DNA from 2 places in the Ferribacterium limneticum genome. Region 1 is predicted to be linked to the other one. Evidence: predicted binding sites of a transcription regulator. Region 1 holds the regulator's gene; the other holds the start of a gene.
What was found. The regulator sigma-54, encoded in region 1, starts transcription at its own class of promoters, with help from an activator protein. The targets are predictions, from matches to a motif close to TGGCACGCTTNCTGCTNA.

Region 1 (10,961 bases):
AGGAAAATATCCGCGCTGTCCTCGAACTGCTCAAGCTCCCTGAAGCTGAGTTGAACGACCGTCTGGAAGGCCTGCTCAATGAACTGCATGTCGGGCATGTTCGCCACGTCAATGCCTCGGCATTGTCTGGTGGCGAGCGCCGGCGGGTTGAAATTGCCCGGGCGCTGGCTACCAACCCGCGATTCATCCTGCTTGACGAGCCGTTTGCCGGCGTTGATCCGATCGCCGTACTCGAAATCCAGAAGATCATTCGCTTCCTCAAGGAGCGGGGCATCGGCGTGCTGATTACCGACCACAACGTCCGTGAAACCCTCGGCATCTGCGATCACGCCTACATCATCAACGCCGGAAACGTACTGGCCGCTGGACGTCCGGCCGAAATCGTTGATAATGAAAGCGTACGGAAGGTTTATCTCGGCGAGCATTTCAGGCTCTGACCGACAGACCCGACCCGACACTATCCGATGAAGCCTGCCCTCCAGCTAAAACTATCCCAGCATCTGGCGCTGACCCCTCAGCTCCAGCAGTCGATCAAGCTTCTTCAGTTGTCGACTGTCGAGATGCAGCAGGAAATCGAGCGTTACCTGCTCGAAAACCCAATGCTGGAACGTGAAGACGAGCACGCTGGCGAGAGTTTCTCATCCGCCCAGCAGTTCGATGCGCCGCAAAGCAGCGAAGGCGAACGCGAGCAGAAGGTTGAGCGGGAAGAACGGGATGCCCGCGAAGAGCGCGAGCAGGATGTTCCGTCAGCCCCATCCGAAGTGGACGATGATCGCTGGTCTTCCGATGCCGGTACCTTCACCGGCGCCGGGCGCGACGAGGACGACGATAGCGATTCCCGCGACATCCATGCCGCCAACGTCAGTCTGCGCGACCATCTAGGCTGGCAGCTGGGCATGACCCAGGTGTCGGAGCGCGACCGCAGTCTGGTGCGCTTCCTGATCGAAGCGCTCGACGACGATGGTTATCTCTCGGCGACGCTGGTCGAACTGTGGGAAACCCTGCCGCCGGAGTACGAAATTGAAATCGAAGAGCTGGAAATCGCCTTGCGCCATATCCAGAATTTCGACCCGATCGGCATTGGCGCCCGCAGTCTGCAGGAGTGTCTGACCCTGCAGCTCAAGGTCTTGCCGGAGAGTGCGGAGCGAACGCTGGCTCTCTCCATTGTCGACAAGCATCTCGAACTGCTGGCTGCCCGCGATTTCGCCAAGATTCGTCGCCTGACCGGCTGCGATGACGAGGCCTTGAAGGCCGCGCACAGCCTGATCACCAGCCTCAACCCGCGGCCGGCGGCCGGCTATGCCCAGATTGAAGCGCGCTACATCACGCCGGACGTGATCGTGAAAAAGCTGAAGGGCAAATGGACTGCCTACATCAATCCCGACGCCTATCCGCGACTGCGCATCAACCGCCTGTATGCCGAGATTCTCGCCAAGCAGCGGCGCGGCAACGGCAACCTGTCCACGCAATTGCAGGAAGCGCGCTGGCTGATCAAGAATGTCCAGCAGCGCTTTGAAACCATACACCGTGTCACGCAGACCATCGTCGACCGCCAGCGCCAGTTCTTCGAACATGGCGAAGTAGCCATGCGGCCGCTGGTCTTGCGTGAAATTGCCGATATTCTCGGCCTGCACGAGTCGACCGTATCGCGGGTGACCAGCCAGAAATACATGGCGACACCACGCGGTATCTTCGAACTGAAATACTTCTTTGGCAGCCATGTCGCCACCGATACCGGTGGTGCCTGTTCTGCCACGGCCATCCGGGCATTGATCAAGCAGTTGATCGCTGCCGAGGATGGCAAGAAGCCCTTGTCGGATAGCCAATTATCCGAAATACTAGGCCAACAGGGAATCGTAGTTGCCCGACGGACGGTTGCCAAATACCGCGAGTCGCTCAATATCCCCCCGGTCAATTTACGCAAGACCCTGTAGAGAGAGGAGAAAAAAGTGAATCTGCAGATTAGTGGTCACCATATCGAAGTTACCCCCGCCCTGCGCGAATACGTCGAGAACAAGCTGGATCCCGTGATCCGTCATTTCGACAAGGTAACCGGCGTTAACGTCGTTCTGTCCGTCGAAAAGCTGAAGCAGAAAGCGGAAGTGACTGTGCACGTGCCTGGCAAGGACATGCATGCCGAAGAATCCGGTGACGACCTTTACGCCGCCATCGATGCTCTGTTCGACAAGCTGGACCGTCAGGTTCAGAAATACAAGCAAAAGGTTCAGGATCACCATCGCGGTGACAAGCCCGGACTGATTGCCGCTGACGAATAAGCGCCGACCGGCCGCAGCACTGCTGCGGCCTCGCTTTACTACCCACCCCTATGAACCCTCTTATCAATCTTCTGACCGCTGATCAGGTATTGCTCAATCTTGAAGCGGGCAGCAAAAAACGGGTTTTCGAACAGGCTGGCATGCTTTTCGAAACCCGACTCGGATTGGCGCGCTCAATCATATTTGACAGCCTTTTCGCACGTGAAAAACTGGGCTCTACCGGGCTGGGTCAGGGGGTTGCCATTCCCCATGGCCGGATCAAAGGCCTCAAACAGGCTGTCGGCGCCTTTATGCGCCTGGCGAACCCGGTGCCATTTGATTCACCCGATGGCCGCCCGGTCGATCTTCTTTTTGTGCTGCTCGTTCCCGAGCAGGCTACCGAAGAACACCTGCAGATTCTCTCGGAACTGGCCCAGCGTTTTTCCGATCGTGCCTTCCGTGAAAAACTGCAGGCTGCCTCTGATCCCGCGGCCGTCGTAACACTTTTCCAGGCCTGAGCCACGTTCGTGCGCCACGTCAACCTTGTTCAGCTCTATGAGGACAATCGCGACAAGCTGCTGCTGAACTGGCATATCGGCCAACAGTCCGACCGCCGAATCGAAATCAAGGGGTCAAACAACTACGGTGCTGATCTGGTCGGCCATATCAACATCATTCACCCCGAACGCCTGCAGGTCCTTGGCTTGGCAGAGTATGAATGGGCGATGCGCATTGGCGAGCGCCGGTTTGCCCAGATGCTCTCCGACTTGCTCGGCGCGCAGCCACCGGCCGTCATTGTCGCCGATGGGCTGACGCCACCTCCCCTGGTGGAGGAAACCTGCCTGCAGTCTTCGACGCCCCTGATCTTCTCGCCAAAACCCTGTTCGGCCGTAATTGACCTGCTGCGAATCTACCTTTCGGCGCGTCTCGCCGATACGGTCAGCCTGCACGGCGTCTTCATGGACGTTCTTGGCATGGGTGTGCTGATCACCGGTGATTCGGGGGTCGGCAAGTCCGAACTCGCACTGGAGCTGATCTCGCGGGGCCACGGCCTGGTGGCCGATGATGTGGTCGAGATGGCCCGGATTGCGCCGACGACCATCGAAGGTCGCTGCCCGGGAATGCTGCGCGATTTTCTTGAAGTGCGTGGCCTCGGTTTGCTCAATATCCGGACCATTTTCGGTGAGACTGCATCACGCCGGAAAATGAAGCTCAAGTTGATCGTGCATTTGCAGAAAACCGCGACGGCGGCGGATGCGCCAAGGCTGCCGCTCGATGCCCAAACGCAGGAAGTGCTGGGCGTTCCGGTCCGCAAAGTCGTCATTCCGGTGGCTGCCGGGCGGAACCTGGCGGTACTGCTGGAGGCTGCTGTCCGCAATACCATCCTACAGTTGCGCGGCATCGATAGCCTCCAGGATTTCATGGATCGTCAGCAGCGCATGATGCTTGACGATGATGCATGAATGGCTGATAGTACGTTGGCGTATTTCATTCAACCAAGGGGACATTCAATGAAGAAACTGATCGCTCTGCTGCTCGTCACATTCTCTGCCACCGCCGTTTACGCCGCTGACGATTGCGCTGCCCGTGCAGCCGAGAAGAAACTGGCTGGTGCAGCCAAGAACAGCTTCATGAAGAAGTGTACGGCTGATGCAGCACCAGCGGAAAACGCTGCCTGTGCCGCCACCGCCAAGGAAAAGAAGCTGGCCGGCGCTGCCAAGAACAGCTTCATGAAGAAGTGCACGGCTGACGCTGCCGCCAAGTAATCCACCTGGATTGAGTCGTTTCGGCCATCTGCGGATGGCCGAATTCCGTTTACAGCTGCTCGAACTCGGCGATCTCGGCGGCCGGGTCGTTGCCCGAGTTTCCGAAACTGATGCGGCCCCTGCCATCCAGCTGCAGCTCGTGACGGCGGACCATCACTTCCTGACGGCCTGATAGGGCGATGAAAGTGCCATTCGTGCTTGAGTCGACCAGGTAAAAGCCATCACCCCGCCTTTCAATGCGGGCATGCTGGCGCGAGGCTTTGCGGTCATCAACGATCAGTTTGCAGTTGAGGTCACGGCCAATGGTCAGCACCGGTGTTTTTTCATCGACCAGGAAAGCCTTGCCATGATGGCGGACGCACAGGCGTTCGACCGGCAACAGGCTGCTTGGCCCAAAAGTGGAGTGCGGGTAGGAGCCGCCACCTTGGTAGCTGGGCCAGTGAATCTGGAATAACGGGAGCGCGATTGTATTTTCGTTGACGGTACCCAGATCCGGCATGGCATCGGTGGTAATGACGCCCGGCTGCGGGAGTTCATCGACCAAAACCGAACTACACAAAATCTGGTCACGACGGGCAATGCCGGCGATTCGTGCTGCCGTAGCTACAGCGGGACCATTCAGTTTTTCGCCACTTTCGGTGACCAAACCGCTGTGCAAGCCGATGCGGATGGTCAGCTTGAGTCCGGAAACCGGCGGCAGGTCCGCAATGCGCTGCTGCATGTCGATCGCTGCCTGGCAGGCTTCTTCGGCCGATTCAAAGGCGGCCAGCAACTCGTCACCGACGATCTGGATGGTTCTGCCTTTGTAACCATCGATCGAGCGCTTCATGCGCTTCAGGCAACGCTCCACTGCGTGCATTGCCTCCTTGTCGCCCAGCCGCTCGAATAAAGCAGTGCTGCCGGAGACGTCGGCGAACATGACGATCAATTTGCGTTGGGTGGAGCTCATGGGCTGCCGGCAACCTGATTTGGAGATTTAAGATTGTATCGAACTTTTATTATATGATGAGTCGCTCATGAAGCGCATTATGCGTTCTGGCTTATCGGAATCATGCCGCTGATCGGCATCTCCGGCGCATCGAAGGCGATATCGCCTTCGTCGACCGGCGTATCCAGCGTCAGGCCCCGAAAATCGAATAAATCGGCATCGGCGAGATGGGAGGGCACAACGTTCTGCATCGCGGTGAACACGGATTCTGTGCGACCGGGGTAGCGTTTATCCCATTCCTGCATCATCTCCCGGATTTTCTGACGCTGCATGTTGTCCTGAGAGCCGCAGAGGTTGCACGGGATGATCGGAAACTCCATGCCGCGGGCAAATTTTGCAATATCCGCTTCCGCACAATAGGCGAGCGGGCGGATGACGACATGCGACTTGTCATCGGTCACCAGTTTCGGGGGCATGGCCTTGATTTTCCCGCCGAACAGCAGGTTCAGGAAAAGGGTGTGCACCATGTCGTCGCGATGGTGTCCCAGCGCGATCTTGTTGGCCCCCAGTTCCTTCGCCGTACGGTAGATGATGCCGCGGCGCAGTCGTGAACAGAGCGAACAGGTGGTCTTGCCTTCTGGGATCTTTTCCTTGACCACGGAATAGGTGTCGGCCTCGACGATGCGGTATTCGATGCCGATCGACTCGAAGTAGGCTGGCAAGATATCGGCGGGAAATCCTGGCTGCTTCTGGTCGAGATTCATCGCGATCAGGCGGAATTTGACCGGTGCCCGCTGCTGCAAGGCCATCAGCATGGCGAGTAGCGTGTAGGAATCCTTGCCGCCGGAAACGCAGACGAGAACGGTATCGCCATCTTCGATCATGTTGTAGTCCATGATCGCTTTGCCGGTCCGGCCTTCAAGATATTTGCGCAGTTTTTGCAGGGTGTTCGAGTTAGTCATGGTGCCAATGGAAAGAAGTCTGGTGCGGGCGCTGAAAGGCCGCCCGGAAAAAATGGCAAGTTTACCTTGTGCCCCTGTTCAAGCTGAGTATTTTCGTGCTCGCTAAGGTATCTGTGTGTAGGCCAGCAGTTTTTCCTGCAACTCCCTGACCTTGATCGGTTTTGCCAGATAGTCATCCATGCCGGCCGCCAGGCAGGCATCCCGGTCATCCTGCATGGCAGCCGCAGTCATCGCGATGATTGGCGTGCGAGGCAATTGCTTTTCTGACTCATTGGCCCGGATACGCTGCGTTGCTTCAATGCCTCCCATGACGGGCATCTGCATGTCCATCAGGATCACGTCGAAGGATTGGCTGGCCAGGAGGTCGATGGCTTCCTGCCCATTCTGGGCCAAGGTACCCTGATGGCCCCATTTGGTGAGCAGACCGAGTGCCAGTTTCTGGTTGGTCGGATGATCTTCGACGAGCAGGATGTTCAGGGCGCGTTGTGCTTCGCGCAGCGAGTGGCGTGTCAGTAACGGACTGGCTGCTGGTGATGGCGTATCTGGGCGCTGGTCGAACAGGCGGCCGAGGGTGGCAAGCAGTTCGTCCGACGAAATCGGCTTGGCAAAGAAACCGGCGATTCCCGCTTCCTGGCAGCGCAGAGCATCGCCACGCAGGGCGCCGGAGGAAAGCATCAACATCGGCGGCAAATCGGGATGCTCGGTGTGCAGATGGTGAGCCAGCTCATAGCCATCCATCCCGGGCATCTGGGCGTCGAGCAGGATGCAGTCGAATTGCGTGTTTTTCTCTCGCATCAGCGCCAGCGCCACCTCTCCGGAGTCGGCTTCACGGCAGCTGACATGCATGGCAGCGAGCATGCCGCGGAGAATGCGCCGGTTGGTAGCATTGTCATCAACGATCAGCATGTGACGGCCAGCCAGGTCGACGGGGTGAATCATCGCCGGCATGGTGTTTTCCGAGAGTTGCAGCTGCACCGAGAAATGAAAGGTGCTGCCCTCGCCAAGCTGGCTATGCAGCCACATCGTGCCGCCCATCAGTTCGACCAGGCGCCGGCAAATCGACAGACCCAGGCCGGTGCCGCCATATTTCCGGGTGGTTGAGGAATCTTCCTGGGCAAAGGCATCGAAGATCAGCCCCTGCTTGTCGGCAGAGATGCCAATGCCGGTGTCGCGCACCGAGAAGTGGATGACCGCGTGGCCATCCTGAAGCTGCGTCAGCTCGGCTTGCAGGACAATCTCGCCCTGACCGGTGAATTTGATCGAGTTGCCGACCAGATTGACCAGTACCTGCCGGATTCGGCTGGGGTCGCCCCTGACGTACCGCGGCACATCCGGCACCACCTCGCTGAGTATCTCGATATCTTTTTCGTGGGCACGCAGCGCCAGCGGTTTCAGCGTATCGGCAATCAGGCGATGCAGATCGAAGGGAATGTCTTCGACCAGCAGCTTTCCGGCTTCAATCTTCGAAAAATCGAGAATGTCATTGATGACGGTGAGCAAGGATTCAGCCGAGGATTTTGCGATGTTCAGGTATTCCCGTTGTTCCGTCGTCAACGCAGTTTCGAGGGCCAGATCCGTCATGCCGATAACGCCGTTCATCGGTGTACGGATTTCGTGGCTCATGTTGGCCAGAAAATCACTCTTTGCCCGGCTGGCCGCTTCTGCCGCTTCCTTGGCGCGCAGAACTTCAATCTCGGCCCGCTTCCGGTCGGTGATGTCGACAATGATGCCGAGCAATCCCGAGACGCTGCCGTCGTGCCGCGTCAATACGGCCTTGCGGTAAATTGTGTCGTGGGCGCTGCCATCCCGGCTATGGATCAGCGCTTCATACACTTGTGTGCCTTTGGTGGCGAATAGTTGGGCATCCATTTCGGCATGCTGTCGGGCATCTTCCGGCGGCAACAGATCGTGCAGGGTGCGTCCGATGAAGGACTCGCGCCGTACCTGGAAGAACAGCTCGAAAGCCCGGTTCAGCCTGACATAGCGGCCGGCCGTGTCTTTCAGATAGACCGGGAGCGGGATATTTTCGATCAGTTCTTCGACCAGGTGCAATTGTTCCGACAACTGCGCTTCCATGCGCTTGCGGTCGGTGATTTCGGTGCGGATCGCGATGTACCGTTCAGGCTCGCCCTGCGCATCGAGCAGTGGGACGATGGTGGCGTTGACCCAGTAAGTGTGTCCATCGCGCGCCCGGTTGCAGATTTCGCCACGCCAGACATTGCCCAGCGAAATGGTTTGCCACATGTCTCGGAACAACTCGACCGGATGGGTGCCGGAATTGACGATCCGGTGGTTCTGGCCGATCAGTTCTTCACGGGAATAACCGCTGATGTCGCAGAAGCGGTCATTGGCGTACTGGATAGTGCCGGCCGTATCGGTGATGCTGACGATGGCGTGCTGATCGAGGGCGAATTTCTGATTGGCTAGTTCGTGCCGACCATGTTCGCTCTCGGCGACCATTTCGGCGATGCGTCTGGAAAGCGCTGCGATATCCTCTTCGGCCAGCATGTCGGCCTCTTCGGCGGTGTCCGGCAGCAGGTTTCGGACGGTCTTGCGCAGCGAGCGCAGGGCATTTTCCCGCCCGGCAAGTGAGAGACGCAGTTTCTCGTTAGCGGCGGAAAGTTCGGCAGATGAAATTTCCAGGCTGCGCGTGCGCAGTTCAAGGTCACGCTCGTACTGCTCGTAACTGGCATCGACCCGGGTCAGCAGGTCAGAAAACCCCTCGAGCATCCCGCGCAGCGCAGGTTCGGCCGAAGTGCTGGCTAGCTTCAGCGAGGCAAGCAGCTCTGCCAGCTCGGCTTCACTAGCGATGCCGATGCTGCGCTTGAGCTGCCGCAAGAGGGTTTTCTGCATGGCTTTTAGCCTAATCCTCGCCAAGGCAGGTGATAGTCATGGTCTGGTTGTGCAGCTTGCACGATGCGCCGGGCGTGAAGGGGCTGATCTCGCCATAGGAATAAAACCCGGTGAGCACCGCTTTGTCACCAAAAACGTCACCAACCGCCTCGACCTCTTCATCTACCCGATTACCCATGACCAGCTTGCGGCCGACGCAACTGACCAGAATAGCCAGCGTGTCGCCATTCGACTGCAGCATGGCTGCGGCCGCTTCGGCAGCGGCTTCGGCACCGTTGACCAACTTTTCGGTACTGGCATGCATCAGCCGGAGATAGCCGTCCGGATCGATTTCGCCGGCCAGGATCAGGCTGCCCGTCTGTTCGTCGATGCCGAGAATGGTCCGGATCAGGCCGATGGCGTTGTGATCCTCGCCCAGCATGGCAAACGGGAAAAGCAGTCCGGAGGCGGGCAGGTTCCGGGCGTGATCGCCCAGATAGCGTTTGTAGATTTCAAGAGCCGGCTCGCCGTCCAGTTCATGCAGGACGTTGCCTTCGCAGCGTGTCACCTTGCGGGCCGGGCCAAAAGGCTCCCAGCCGCCAAAAGAGCCATGGCCGAAGCGAAGGTTGTCGCCGCAAAGGCCAATCGCCACTACCTTGTCGCCGGCGATCCCATCCGGGCCGAGCGTGAAAGTTTCCTTGAAGGCGCCGCCATCGCCGGCGAGGCCGCCGGTAATCGGGATGCCGCTGCCGATGGCGCTGGCGATACCGTTGACCAGGGCGCTACCGTTGATTTTGACGCCGGGGCCGAAGACGAGCACGGCCTTGAGATCGGTGGCGGCAATTTGTCGCCCCACCCGCTCACCGGCCGCAAATGAATCGTCCATGCCTTTAAGGCTGGTGCTGCCTTGAGTCAGTCGGCCGCGCTCGAAATCGATTGCCGTGACGGTGCAGGTCCCATCATCGACGCCATCGGGGGTTATTTCTCCGGCGGTCGAACAGCCGAGAAGCATGGCACGAGGCGAAATTTCTTGCAGGGACTGGCTCAAGCCGGGCGTGGAAAAATGATCGATGCTGCCAAAGACCAGCAGCAAATCAGCCTCAAATCCTTGTAGCGCAATGGCTGCGGCGGGCAGGCCGGCCGGCTTGCGGCTCGTTATTTGTTTGATGCGCAAGTTCGATCTCCTCCTTTGAGCCAATGTGGAAAAATAGCATAGGGCGCGGCGAAATTCTTGTCTTGGCCGTAAAATTGACACTTTTTGAACTTGCCATGAATAATCTGCCGATTCCCGCTCCGGAGGCCCTGGCCCACAGCCAGCGTTTGCACCAGGCCATCGTGGACGAAATTGCTGCGTCGGGCGGCTGGATATCGTTTGCCCGCTTCATGGAGTTGGTGCTCTACGCGCCTGGCCTTGGTTATTACACCGCCGGGGCGCGCAAGTTTGGGGCGGCGGGAGATTTCGTCACTTCGCCGGAAATGACCCCCCTGTTCGGACAGGCGCTGGCTCGCCAGGTGGCTCAGGTGATGAGCGAGTCGGCGCCGGTGGTATTGGAGGTGGGGGCCGGCTCCGGGCGTCTGGCTGCAGACCTCTTGCTGGCGCTTGAGCACTCGAAGCAGTTACCCGAACGCTATTTCATTCTCGATCTCTCCGCCGACCTGCGCCAGCGCCAGCAGCAGACGATAGCCGACGCCGCACCGCATCTGCTGAGCCGGGTCGAATGGCTGGATCGTTTGCCCGAGGCTTTCTCGGGCGTGGTTGTGGCCAACGAGTTGCTCGATGCAATGCCGGCGCATGTTGTCGCCTGGCGCGAGCATGGCATTTTCGATCGTGGTGTGGCCATGGACGCGGCCGGGCATTTCATTTGGAGCGAACGTCCGGCCACGGGCGCCCTGCTCGCTGCAGCCGAGGAAATCGGCGCGCAATGCAGTCTGCCCCCCGGCTTCGAGAGCGAAATCAGTCTGGCCGTCCGGGCCTGGGCCGCGGAATGGGGGCATCGCCTGGAAAAAGGCGCCCTGTTACTGATCGATTACGGTTTTCCCCGTCGCGAGTTCTATCACCAGCAACGCGGTCGCGGCACGCTGATGTGCCATTACCGCCACCATGCCCATCCCGATCCCTTCTACCTGCCGGGCCTGCAGGACGTTACGGTACATGTTGATTTCACGGCGGTGATTGCGGCGGCTCATGCGGCCGGGCTGGATTTGCTTGGCTACACGA
Region 2 (10,961 bases), 2.0 Mb from region 1:
GGCCAACTCCGGGAATTTTATGTTGATGGTGACATTGGTCGCCACGGCAAAAACCAGCATGGTGGCAACGATGAAAATGCGGCCCCAATCAATCTTAGTGTGGGCGTGGGCATGCTTGATGATCGGCGAGTAAGCGTGCTGCTGCTTGGCGCCAAAGTAGCCGATGATGAGCAGCGCCACACCGGCCGCGACGTAGGCATCGAAAACCTGAACCGGGCTGATGCCGTCGATCCACATCATGGTGGTTGTCGTATCGCCAACCACCGAGCCCGAACCGCCAGCATTGGAGGCAGCGACGATGGCGGCCAGGTAACCGATATGAACCTTGCCCTTGAACAGCTGGTGGGCCATGGCACCACCGATCAGGGCGGCGGCGATGTTATCGAGGAAGCTGGAAATCACGAAAACCATGACCAGCATGACGAAGGCGCCCTTCCAGTCCTCCGGCAGATACTTGGGCAGGATCACCGGCACATGGCTCTTCTCGAAATGGCGGGCAAGCAGCGCAAAGCCAGTGAGCAAGCAGAACAGGTTGGCCACCGTGACCCACTCATGACCGAGGAGCCCCATGAACCCGGCAACGCCGGCACCGGTCTTGAAACCCGTGAACACGATCTTGTACAGGCTGATCGTGAACAGGCCGGTCAGTGCGACGTAAAGGGTGGCATGGTGGAAAAGCGCGACGCCGAGCAGGGTCAGGCCGAACAGGATGAAATCAATGGGAATACCACCGACGCTAGGCAGGGCATCGGCCGCAAAAACGGAGGCGGGTAGCAACAGAAGTGCGGGTAATAAACGGTGCATGGCTGTTCTCGTGGATGTTGAAATTCTGGTTATTGGTGCTGCAAGGCAACCCGAAAAAACGTCCTTCAGGCTACACCCCGACCGGCAAACGACGACATTGTCGACCGCCAGGGTCGGGTTTTCAAGTTCGGACTTTCCCGTAGGGTGTCAATCGTCGGCCATGTCCTTGCGCGGCACGGTTTCCGGATCGGCGATGATGCCCCGGTAGATTTCCACCCGGTCGCCCGGCTTCAGGGCGGCGTCGAGCTTGACCAGGCGGCCGAAGACACCAACTTTCTGGGCCGTCAGGTCGATATGCGGGAATTGCTTGAGAATGCCCGAACGCTCGATGCCGTCAGCTACGGTCGATTCGTCGGGAACCTCGATATTGAGCCAGATTTGCTGGCCCGGTTCGGAATAGGCAACGCCGATCTGCATGATTTTCTCCCTGTGTTCCCTTAGGCCGCCGCCGGAGCGCCCTCGCCCGCTGCCGCGGCCTTGTCAGCCATCCGTTGTTCCATCACCCGTTTGCCGGCCAGCAAAAAGCCGAGGATTGCAAAGCCGCCCGGCGGCAGGATCATCAGCAAGGCGCCGCCGTAACCCGGCAGCTTCATTTCAAGAAAAGCGAAGGATGGCCCGAGCAGGTTGGAGGCCTGCGCGAACAGCGTACCAGAGCCGAGAAACTCGCGGATCAGGCCGATGAAGGTCAGCGCCCCGGTGAAACCCAGGCCCATGGCCAGGCCATCGACCGCCGAGGCGACGACGCCGTTCTTGACGGCAAAGGCCTCAGCCCGGCCGAGAATGGCGCAATTAACGACGATCAGCGCAATGAACAGGCCAAGCACCTTGTACAACTCATGTAGCCAGGCGTTCATCGCCATGTCGACCACCGTCACCAGCGTCGCAATCAGGACGACAAAAACCGGAATCCGCACCTGCGAACTGACCGTGTGCCGGATCATCGACACGAGAATGTTGGAGACGACCAGCACCGCCGTCGTCGCCAGCCCCATGCCGAGGCCATTGGTACCGCTAGTTGTGACCGCCATGGTCGGGCACAGCGCCAGCATCTGCGAGAAAACGACATTGTTTTCCCACAGGCCATCTTTCATCAATTTGCCGTAAAACTCGCTCATGATCCGCTCCTAGCCTGTAATTTCCGACTTATGGGCGGCGAAGAACTCCAGCCCACCCTTGACCGCCTTGACCACGGCGCGCGGCGTGATAGTCGCCCCGGCAAACTGATCGAAGACGCCGCTATCCTTCTTGACGCCCCATTTTTCCGGGTTCGGATCGCCCAGCGACTTGCCGTCGAAATCCTTGATCCACTTGTCCTTCTTGACCTCGATCTTGTCGCCGAGGCCGGGGGTTTCGGCGTGCTTCAACACCCGCACACCGAGCGTCTTGCCGTCGGTATCGACCGCCATGAGCACCTGGATGTCGCCGGCGTAACCGCGCTCGGCGACCTTGAACAGCGCCGCCTTGACCACCCCGCCCTGCCGGGCGCGGTAGATCGTTATCGTTTTTTCGCCTTTTTTCAGGTCGACCGTGTCAGTCAGGAAATCGTTGTCGGCCATGCCTTGGGGCAACACTTCCGACAGCGAGTCACGCAGATCCTTGGCTTCGGCGGCAGCGATGGCTTCCCCGGTGGCGCTTGATGCCCAGGCCAGCGCACCACTGGCGAGCAAGGCAAAGATGCCAAGCAGCAATGGCTGGTAAGCGATTTTTTCGCGGATGGCTTCGAGATTCATCTCAGGCCTCCTTCCCTTCCGGAATATCGAGCGGCTTGCCCTTGCGATCGCGCCCCAGAATGCGCGGCTTGATGAAGCGATCGATAACCGGCGTCAGCGCGTTCATGAGCAACACCGCGAAGGCCATTCCCTCGGGGTAGCCGCCCCAGGTCCGGATCACCCAGGTCATGAAACCGATGCCGAGCCCGAAGACGATCTGACCCGTCGCCGTGTTCGGCGAAGTCACATAGTCGGTGGCGATGAAGAAGGCGCCGAGCATTGCAGCACCGGATAGCAGGTGGGCCGAAACGCTCAGGTAATGGGTCGGATCGACGCTGTGGCCAATGGCAGCAGGAATCGCCAGCCCGGCCAGCACGGCCAGCGGGGCGTGCCAGGTGATGATGCCGACGCCGATCAGGTACAGCCCGCCGGCCAGGATGAGCAGCGAAGCCGATTCACCGAAACTGCCGGAGCGTGCGCCGATCCACGACAGCGCGGGCACATGCTCGCCGGCCAGCGAATGGAACAGGTCGATGCCACGCGACAGCTCGGTCTTGGTATGGCCGAGCAGCGAGGCACTGGCCATCGCATCGGGCTGCGGCAGGCTGGTCAGGAAAATGCGCAGGCCGTCGATGAAGTCCGGCGCGGCCAGCGAAGTCAGCGGCAGCGGCGACACCCACATGGTCAGCGGCACCGGGAAAGAAACGAGCAGCGCGACGCGGGCGACCATGGCCGGGTTGAAGACGTTCTGCCCGACCCCGCCGAAAACCTGCTTGCCGATCACGATGGCGATGAAGCCACCGACCACCGCCACCCACCACGGCGCCCAAGGCGGCAAGGTCATCGCCAGCAGCCAGCCGGTGAGCAGCGCCGAGCCGTCGAGCAGCGTGCGCTTGATGCGCGTGACGCCCATCATCTTGAGCGACAGCGCTTCGAAGCCGAGACAGGAGAGGATGGTCAGCAGCCAGAGGAAGAAGGACGGCCAGCCGAACAGCCAGAAGCCGTAGAGCGTGGCGGGCACCAGCGCCATCTGGACGCGGAACATGGTGCGGGTGACGGAGTTGCCGCCATGGGCATGGGGAGAGGCGACCGGCTGGGCGGTCAGGGTGGCCGGGGTCATAGGGGGGCTCCTTTTGGGTGTTTCACTCCCGCCTGACGCGGCAGCATGCTCACATCAACCGTTGTGTTCAGCCTTGCTGGCGGCTTCGATTGGCTTGGGGTTCCGCCCTTGCGGGGCGTCTCACTTTTTCTTGCTTCGCCAAGAAAAAGTAAGCAAAAAGAAGGCGACCCCGGGTCGGTGCCGGCTGCGCCGGTTCCCTGCGCTACTCGGGACTGGCGGGGGCTGCGGAACTCGGGCTGCGCCCTCAGACAGTCCTCGCCCTTTTTCCGCCAGCCCCTGCGTTGCTCGGCACCTCTCAAGGGGCCCGGTGAAACGAGCCAGGTTTGAGCTTGGGTGCCGCCATTCCCGCGCAGGCGGGAATCCAGCAGGCGTCTGGACTCCTGCCTGCGCGGGAGTGACGGGGATTGGGCGTGCGTGCGCCGCCGGAGAATTTGATTTTTGGCCGCTTTTCCCGGTTGACCGTACGGCCAGCCGTTGTTTCTATGGTCGTGGAAACCGGCTTTTTGCGGAAAAACGGTCGAGCCCGGACGCTTTTCGGGTCCCCGTGGAAGGCGCTGAGCAACGCAGGCGGGCCGGGGGGTTTCGGCTTGCCTTGTCTGAGCCGCAGGCGAGTTCAGGCAAGGCGCCCGGCCTGCCGAGTAGCGCAAGGAACCGGCAACGCCGGCGCCGCCCTCGGGGTCGCCTTTTCTTTGGCTACTTTCTTTTGGCGAAGCAAAAGAAAGTACGCCCGCCCGCAAGGCGGAAAACAACGCATCAGGAAAGCCCCCTACCCTCATACTACCTCCCCGGCCGAGGCAGAGGAATTGACCGAAGCCGCCTTGGCCGCCGCAGCCGCCTCCCGCTCCGCCTTGCGCCTGGCATTGGCCTCCGCCTTCTCCCGCGCCTCGCGCTCCAGCCTTTCCTGCCGCTGCAAGGCGAGCTTCTTCGTCGCATCCCCCCGCAGCTTGGCCCGATCCTGCGAAGCCAGTTCGCCCTTGGCATGGACAAAATACTGGACGAGCGGAATCTTCGACGGGCAGACGTAGGCACAGCAGCCGCAAGCGATGCAGTCCTTCAACCCGAGATCGATCGCTTCGCCGTAAGCCTCGTTACGAATGCGCGAACTCATTTCCAGCGGCAGCAGGCCCATCGGGCAGGCCTTGACGCAGGAGCCACAGCGGATGCACGGATTCGGCTCCTGCTCCGCCACCACTACCGTGTCGAAAGCCAGGATGCCGCTGGTGCCCTTGACCACCGGCACTCGCCAGTGCGGAATCTGCATGCCCATCATCGGGCCGCCCATGACGCGGCGAGCCAGACCGATGCCGTCACCTTTCAGGCCACCGGCAAAGGCAATGACCTCTTCGGCCAGCGTGCCGACGCGAACCTCGATGTTTCCCGGATGTGCCATGCAATTGCCGTTGACCGTGAGCAGCCGCGAAATCAGTGGCTTGCCTGCGCGAATTGCCGAACGTACCGCAAGCGCCGTGCCGACGTTATGGACGACGACGCCGATATCGAAAGCGCGGCCGTCAGCCGGCACCTCGCGCCCGGTCAGCACCTGAATCAGCTGTTTCTCCGAACCCATCGGATAACGCGCCGGCACCGGGCGAATCTGCACGCTGTCGAAGCCGGTTGCCGCGGCTTGCATGGCGGCGATGGCTTCCGGCTTGTTGTCCTCTATGCCGACCAGCGCCACCTTGGCGCCGGTGGCGTGAAGCATGATACGGATGCCGTCGACGATGCCGGCGGCGGCGTCGCGCATCAGGCGGTCGTCGCAGGAAAGATAGGGTTCGCACTCGCCACCGTTCATGACCAGCGTGGTCACCTCGGCACGCAGGGCGCCGGTCAGTTTGACCGCTGAAGGAAAAGCCGCGCCGCCCAAGCCGACCACGCCGGCAGCCGCCACCCGTTGGCCAATCTCGGCCGGGTCGAGGGCAAACGGATCATCGCAGCCGTGCAGATCGATCCACTCGTCAGCGCCATCGGCGTCAAGGATGATCGCCGGCAAGCTCAGGCCGGAAGGATGCGGCGCGGTGATTTCGGTGACGGCGGCAATCGTGCCGGAAGTCGGTGCGTGGATGGGAGCCGAAACCATGCCCTGCGCCTCGGCGATCAACTCGCCCTTCTTGACCTTCTGTCCGACCAGCACGGCCGGCCGGGCCGGGCCGCCGAGGTGCTGCTGCAGCGGCAGGTAGAGCCGGGCCGGGACCGGCATGACGCGCACCGCCTGGTCGGCGGCCGGCCGCTTGTGGTCGTCCGGATGCACCCCCCAGTCGTTGCCGAGGAAGTGCTTGAAGAGGTTCATGAATCCCATGTCTATCTCACGCAGCGAGGGGTTTGGGCATCACCCAGTGTTGCAGGGTGACCGGCACCGGCTTCATCACCAGCGCCTCGGTCGGACATTTCTCGATGCAGCTCGAACAGCCGGTGCAGGCTTCGCGGAAGACGTTATGTACCTGCTTGGCGGCGCCGATGATGGCGTCGGTCGGGCACACCTTGCTGCAGCGGCAGCAGCCGATGCACAGCTCTTCGGCAACCACGGCGATCTTCGGACCATCGTCGGACATCGCCGAGAGATCAACCGTCAGGCCAAGCTTGGCAGCGATGGCGACAGCCAGCGATTTGCCGCCCGGCGGGCAGCAGGTCGGCGCCGCGCTACCGTCGGCAATCGCGCCCGCCGCACCGGAACAGCCGGGGAATCCACACTGCCCGCAATTCGAGCCGGGCATCATGGCGATCAGCTCATCAACCAGCGGATTGCCTTCAACCTGCAGGAATTTGTTGGCGACACCAAGGATGATGCCGAGCGCGGCACCGAGCAGGGTCAGGCTGAGGATGGCGGCGATCATTTCATTCCTCCGGGGAAGCGTTTGGAAAATGAAGCGCAGCGGCCCGGCCAAGGCCTGCCGACGCAGACAGTACAGGTAGTACGGCAAGGAGGCAGAACGCAGGCAGGGTCATTTTGCAAACGCTTCCTAGACGTTGAGGCCGGAAAAGCCCATGAAGGCCAGGGCCAGCAGGCTGATGGTGATGAACGAAATCGGCGCGCCCGAAAAGGCGCCGGGGACCCGAGCCAGAGCAATCCGCTCACGCAGGCCGGCAAAGATCAGCAGCACGATGGTGAAGCCGAGCGCCGAACCGAAGCCGTAGAGGAGACTCTTGAACAGGCTGAACTTCTGCTCGACGTTGAGCAGCGCGACACCAAGCACGGCGCAGTTGGTGGTGATCAGCGGCAGGTAGATGCCGAGCGACTGGTAGAGACCGGGGCTGGATTTCTTGATGAACATCTCGGTGAATTGAACCACCGCCGCGATAACCAGGATGAAGGTCAGGATGCGCAGGTAGCCCAGCCCGAGCGGCTGCAGCAGCCAGTTATCGAGCATCCACGAAGCGCCTGCCGCCAGGGTAATGACGAAGGTCGTTGCCAGGCCCATGCCCAGGGCGCTATCCACGCTCTTCGACACGCCCATGACAGGGCACAGGCCAAGGAACTTGATCAGCACCACGTTGTTGACCAGCGCGGTGGAAAGCAGCAGCAGGAGAAATTCACTCATGGCAGTCGGGCTCGGGTTGTTTCGCCGTCTTCATTGCACAAGCCGTGCCAATTAGCCCAAAGACCCCGAAACTCCATGCCGAGGCGGCTTGCCATGGCGAACGCCCAAAAACAGTGCATTTTCGAAAGAATCAAATGTCGCAAATGCAACAGGAAATCGTCGGATTTCTGCCGAAAACCCGACACCGACAGCCGCAAGCCACGCCATTCGTGTAAAGGCACGGAAACTGCTAGACATAGTTATATCGAACTAGTTTGGCTACACCTAACGAATTACTCAGGAGCATAGTCATGTCGGCTGTCACGCGTGCCCAGACACCCTTTATCGAGCAGATGCTTCCGCCGGAGGTCTATCGTCAGGCCGTCGATCAGGCCGATCTTGCCATCTCGATTACCGATGCCAAGGCCAATATCCTGTTTGCCAACGACGCCTTTACCCGTGTCACCGGCTACAGCAAGGAGGAAATCGTTGGCCTGAACGAGTCGACGCTTTCCAACCACACGACGCCGCCCGAGCTGTACAAAGCGCTGTGGAGCGATCTTGCGGCTCAGAAACCGTGGTCGGGCAAACTGCTCAACCGGCGCAAGGATGGCGAGCTCTATCTGGCCGAACTGAGTATTTCCCCCGTCGTTGATGCTGCCGGGAAGACCTCACATTTTCTCGGCATGCACCGCGACATCACCGAGTTGCATCGGCTGGAGCGCCTCGTTGCCAATCAAAAGCACCTGATCGAATCGGTGGTCGACGCCGCGCCGATTGCCTTCGCCCTGCTCGATCCGAACGGCCGCGTCATCCTCGACAACCAGGAGTACAAAAAGCTGGTTACCGACCTGCGCGTCAAGGAGCCGGCCCATACCGTCCTTGATGGTCTGATCCCAGGCTGGCGGGAGATCCTTCCGATCAGCCCGCAGCAACTGGTGGTCAGCAACCGCGAAGCCCGCATCGACCGGGCTGCCGGCCGGGCCCGCTGGCTTTCGATGACATCATCGGTGATCGGCATGCACAGCGACTGCGCCGACAGTTATTTCTGCGCCGCCGGCCAGCCCGGCCTGCTGCTGGTCATCGCCGACATCACCAACCTGCGCGACGAGCAGGAACGCGCCCGTGCCTCGGCCCTGCAGGCCGTGCTGGCCGAGGAAGAACGTACGGCGGCCATCCGTGAAGGCCTGTCGGCCACCATCTTCCGACTGGAAGAGCCGATGAACGTGATGTCTTCTGCCATTTCGGTACTCCAGCGCCGCGACCCGGCCAGCGCCGCCATGCTGCAACAGGCGCTGTCGGGCAGCCGCGAGCACATGGAGGCGCTGCGCCAGGTCATCCCGCAAAGCCCGCAGGAGATCGTCGTCAGCGTGAACATGAATGAAATCCTGCGTGACGTGCTCGAAGTCAGCACGCCCCGCCTGCTCGCCGCCGGCATCGTCGTGGACTGGCAACCTGCGTCAACCCTGCCCGCCATCCTTGGCCGCCCCTTGCAACTGCGCATGCTGTTCAAGGCGCTGGTCGACAATGCCATCGAGGCAATGAACATCAAGGGCTGGAAGCGCCGCGAACTGTCGCTGACCAGCGAACTGAACGGCGACTGCATCGTCGTTTCCGTGCTCGACAGCGGCCCCGGCATCCCGCAGGACTGGCGCTACAAGGCCTTCGAGCCCTTCTTCACGGCCAAGGGCGGCAGCGGCAAGCACATTGGCACCGGCCTGTCGCGCGCCCAGCAGGTGGTGGCTGACCACGGCGGCATCATCGATCTCGACGAAAGCCCAAGCGGCGGTTGTGCCGCCATCGTCGAATTCCGCGTCGACGGCGACCCGATCTAAGAAAAACAACGAGAACAGCATGCACGAACACACCCTCCACCCGCTTAGCGACGAATGCCCGCCCGGTGGCGGCTTCTGCCGAACGCACGAGCTCAACATCCAGTTGCTGGCAGCGCTCTACGCGGTCAGCCGGGTGCTGAGCCGATCCCTAGACTTCAACGAAACACTGCGCGATGTCCTGCGCGTGCTGCACGACGAGGCCGGGCTGACCCGCGGCCTGATCAGCGTCGTCGATCCGGAGAGCGGCAAGCTGAGCATCCGCACCATCTACACGCCGGAAGGCCCCATCCTCGACGACAACCAGTACGGCCCGGGCGAAGGCATCATCGGGCTGGTGCTGGAAAAACCGCGCACCATCAAGCTGGCGCGTGGCGCCGACGAACCGCATTTCCTCAACCGCCACGGCGTCTATCAGCCCGACCTGCCCTTCATCGCCGTGCCGATCAAGGTCGGCGGCGATCTCAAGGGCGTCCTCGCCGTCCAGCCGGAAGCGCCGGAAGACGGCCTGCTGGAAGAGCGCGCCCAGTTCGTCGAGATGGTCGCCAACCTGATCGGCCAGAGCCTGAGTTTGTCGATGAGCGTCGCCCAGGAAAAATCCTCGCTGCTTGAAGAGCGCGACCTGCTCCGCCGCACTGTTCGCCATCAATTCGGCTTCGACAGCATGGTCGGCCGCTCGGCCGTCATGCGCCGCGTTTTCGATCAGGCCCGCATGGTCGCCAAATGGAACACCACGGTGCTGATCCGCGGCGAAACCGGCACTGGCAAGGAACTGATCGCCAACGCCATCCACTACAACTCGCCGCGCGCCCGCAATGCGCTGGTCAAGCTCAACTGCGCCGCGCTGCCGGAAAATCTGCTCGAATCGGAACTCTTCGGCCACGAGCGCGGCGCCTTCACCGGTGCCGTCGAGTCACGCAAGGGTCGCTTCGAGCAGGCCCACGGCGGCACGCTGTTCCTCGACGAAATCGGCGAAGTCTCACCAGCCTTCCAGGCCAAGATGCTGCGCATCCTGCAGGAAGGCGAATTCGAGCGGGTCGGCGGCAGCAAGACGATCAAGGTCGATGTCCGCATCATCGCCGCCACGCACCGCGATCTCGAAACCGCCGTCGAAATGGGCGACTTCCGCGAGGACTTGTTCTACCGCCTCAACGTCATGCCCCTCTTCCTGCCGCCGTTGCGCGAACGGATCGAGGACATCCCGGAAATCGCCCGCCACCTGCTCGGCAAGATCGGCAACGACCAGAAGCGCAAGCTGACCCTGACCGACATGGCCAATCGCCGACTGGCCAGCCATGAATGGCCAGGCAATGTGCGTGAGCTGGAAAACTGCCTGGAACGCGCCGCAGTGCTGTCCGACGATGGCCACATCGATGTCGATCTGATCCGCTTCTCCAGTGCCCGCGAGCGGACCAGCCCACGGCCGCTGCGTACCGTCCCGGCAGCCTTGAGTACGGCTTCTGTCTCGAGCCCGGAAATCGACATCGATGATCCGAACCTTTCAGAAAAGGAACGCGTTATTGCGGCGCTGGAACAGGCTGGCTGGGTGCAGGCCAAGGCGGCGCGCATTCTGGGGATGACGCCGCGGCAGATTGCTTACCGGATTCAGACATTGAATATTGAGGTTAAGCAGTTCTGATACCAGAAGGTATCAAGCGCTGTTTTCCGCCGTTGAGCGGCGGAAAACAACGCTGAAAGCCGCCCCAAACCCCAAACTTGTCGCAAACCCAACAAAGCCAAAAAACACAACCCCCTGAATCATTGAGGTAATCCCCCGGCTTTGCCGGGGGACTCACCAAGGTTTGACCTATACGTCGGTCGTTGTGAGTCTTCTATCTCGACCAAGAGAAGGAGATACACGATGCAAGATTATCAGAGCCTGAGCCATAGTCGGTGGGACTGTAAGTACCACGTAGTGTTTATCCCGAAGAAACGGAAGAAGCGAATTTTTGGGGCGTTGCGGCAGCACTTGGGAGAGATT

Region 2: the regulator sigma-54 is predicted to act here: its motif matches at 7,202-7,219, upstream of rsxA (electron transport complex subunit RsxA).

What each region holds. Positions count from the first base shown of each region.
Region 1 covers NZ_CP075191.1:4,148,819-4,159,779, reverse strand. Annotated here, with positions in the region: gene lptB (LPS export ABC transporter ATP-binding protein) at 1-437, shown strand, start outside; gene KI617_RS20000 (RNA polymerase factor sigma-54) at 465-1,934, shown strand; gene hpf (ribosome hibernation-promoting factor, HPF/YfiA family) at 1,950-2,276, shown strand; gene ptsN (PTS IIA-like nitrogen regulatory protein PtsN) at 2,327-2,773, shown strand; gene hprK (HPr(Ser) kinase/phosphatase) at 2,783-3,718, shown strand; gene KI617_RS19980 (hypothetical protein) at 3,767-4,021, shown strand; gene KI617_RS19975 (adenylate/guanylate cyclase domain-containing protein) at 4,071-4,970, opposite strand; gene ttcA (tRNA 2-thiocytidine(32) synthetase TtcA) at 5,048-5,911, opposite strand; gene KI617_RS19965 (response regulator) at 6,014-8,764, opposite strand; gene KI617_RS19960 (FIST signal transduction protein) at 8,775-9,917, opposite strand; gene KI617_RS19955 (class I SAM-dependent methyltransferase) at 10,013-10,961, shown strand, end outside.
Region 2 covers NZ_CP075191.1:1,925,158-1,936,118, reverse strand. Annotated here, with positions in the region: gene KI617_RS09170 (citrate transporter) at 1-804, opposite strand, end outside; gene KI617_RS09165 (RnfH family protein) at 952-1,221, opposite strand; gene KI617_RS09160 (electron transport complex subunit E) at 1,242-1,919, opposite strand; gene rsxG (electron transport complex subunit RsxG) at 1,929-2,534, opposite strand; gene KI617_RS09150 (RnfABCDGE type electron transport complex subunit D) at 2,536-3,633, opposite strand; gene rsxC (electron transport complex subunit RsxC) at 4,406-5,929, opposite strand; gene KI617_RS09140 (RnfABCDGE type electron transport complex subunit B) at 5,937-6,464, opposite strand; gene rsxA (electron transport complex subunit RsxA) at 6,591-7,169, opposite strand; gene nifL (nitrogen fixation negative regulator NifL) at 7,460-8,983, shown strand; gene nifA (nif-specific transcriptional activator NifA) at 9,003-10,619, shown strand; gene tnpA (IS200/IS605 family transposase) at 10,842-10,961, shown strand, end outside.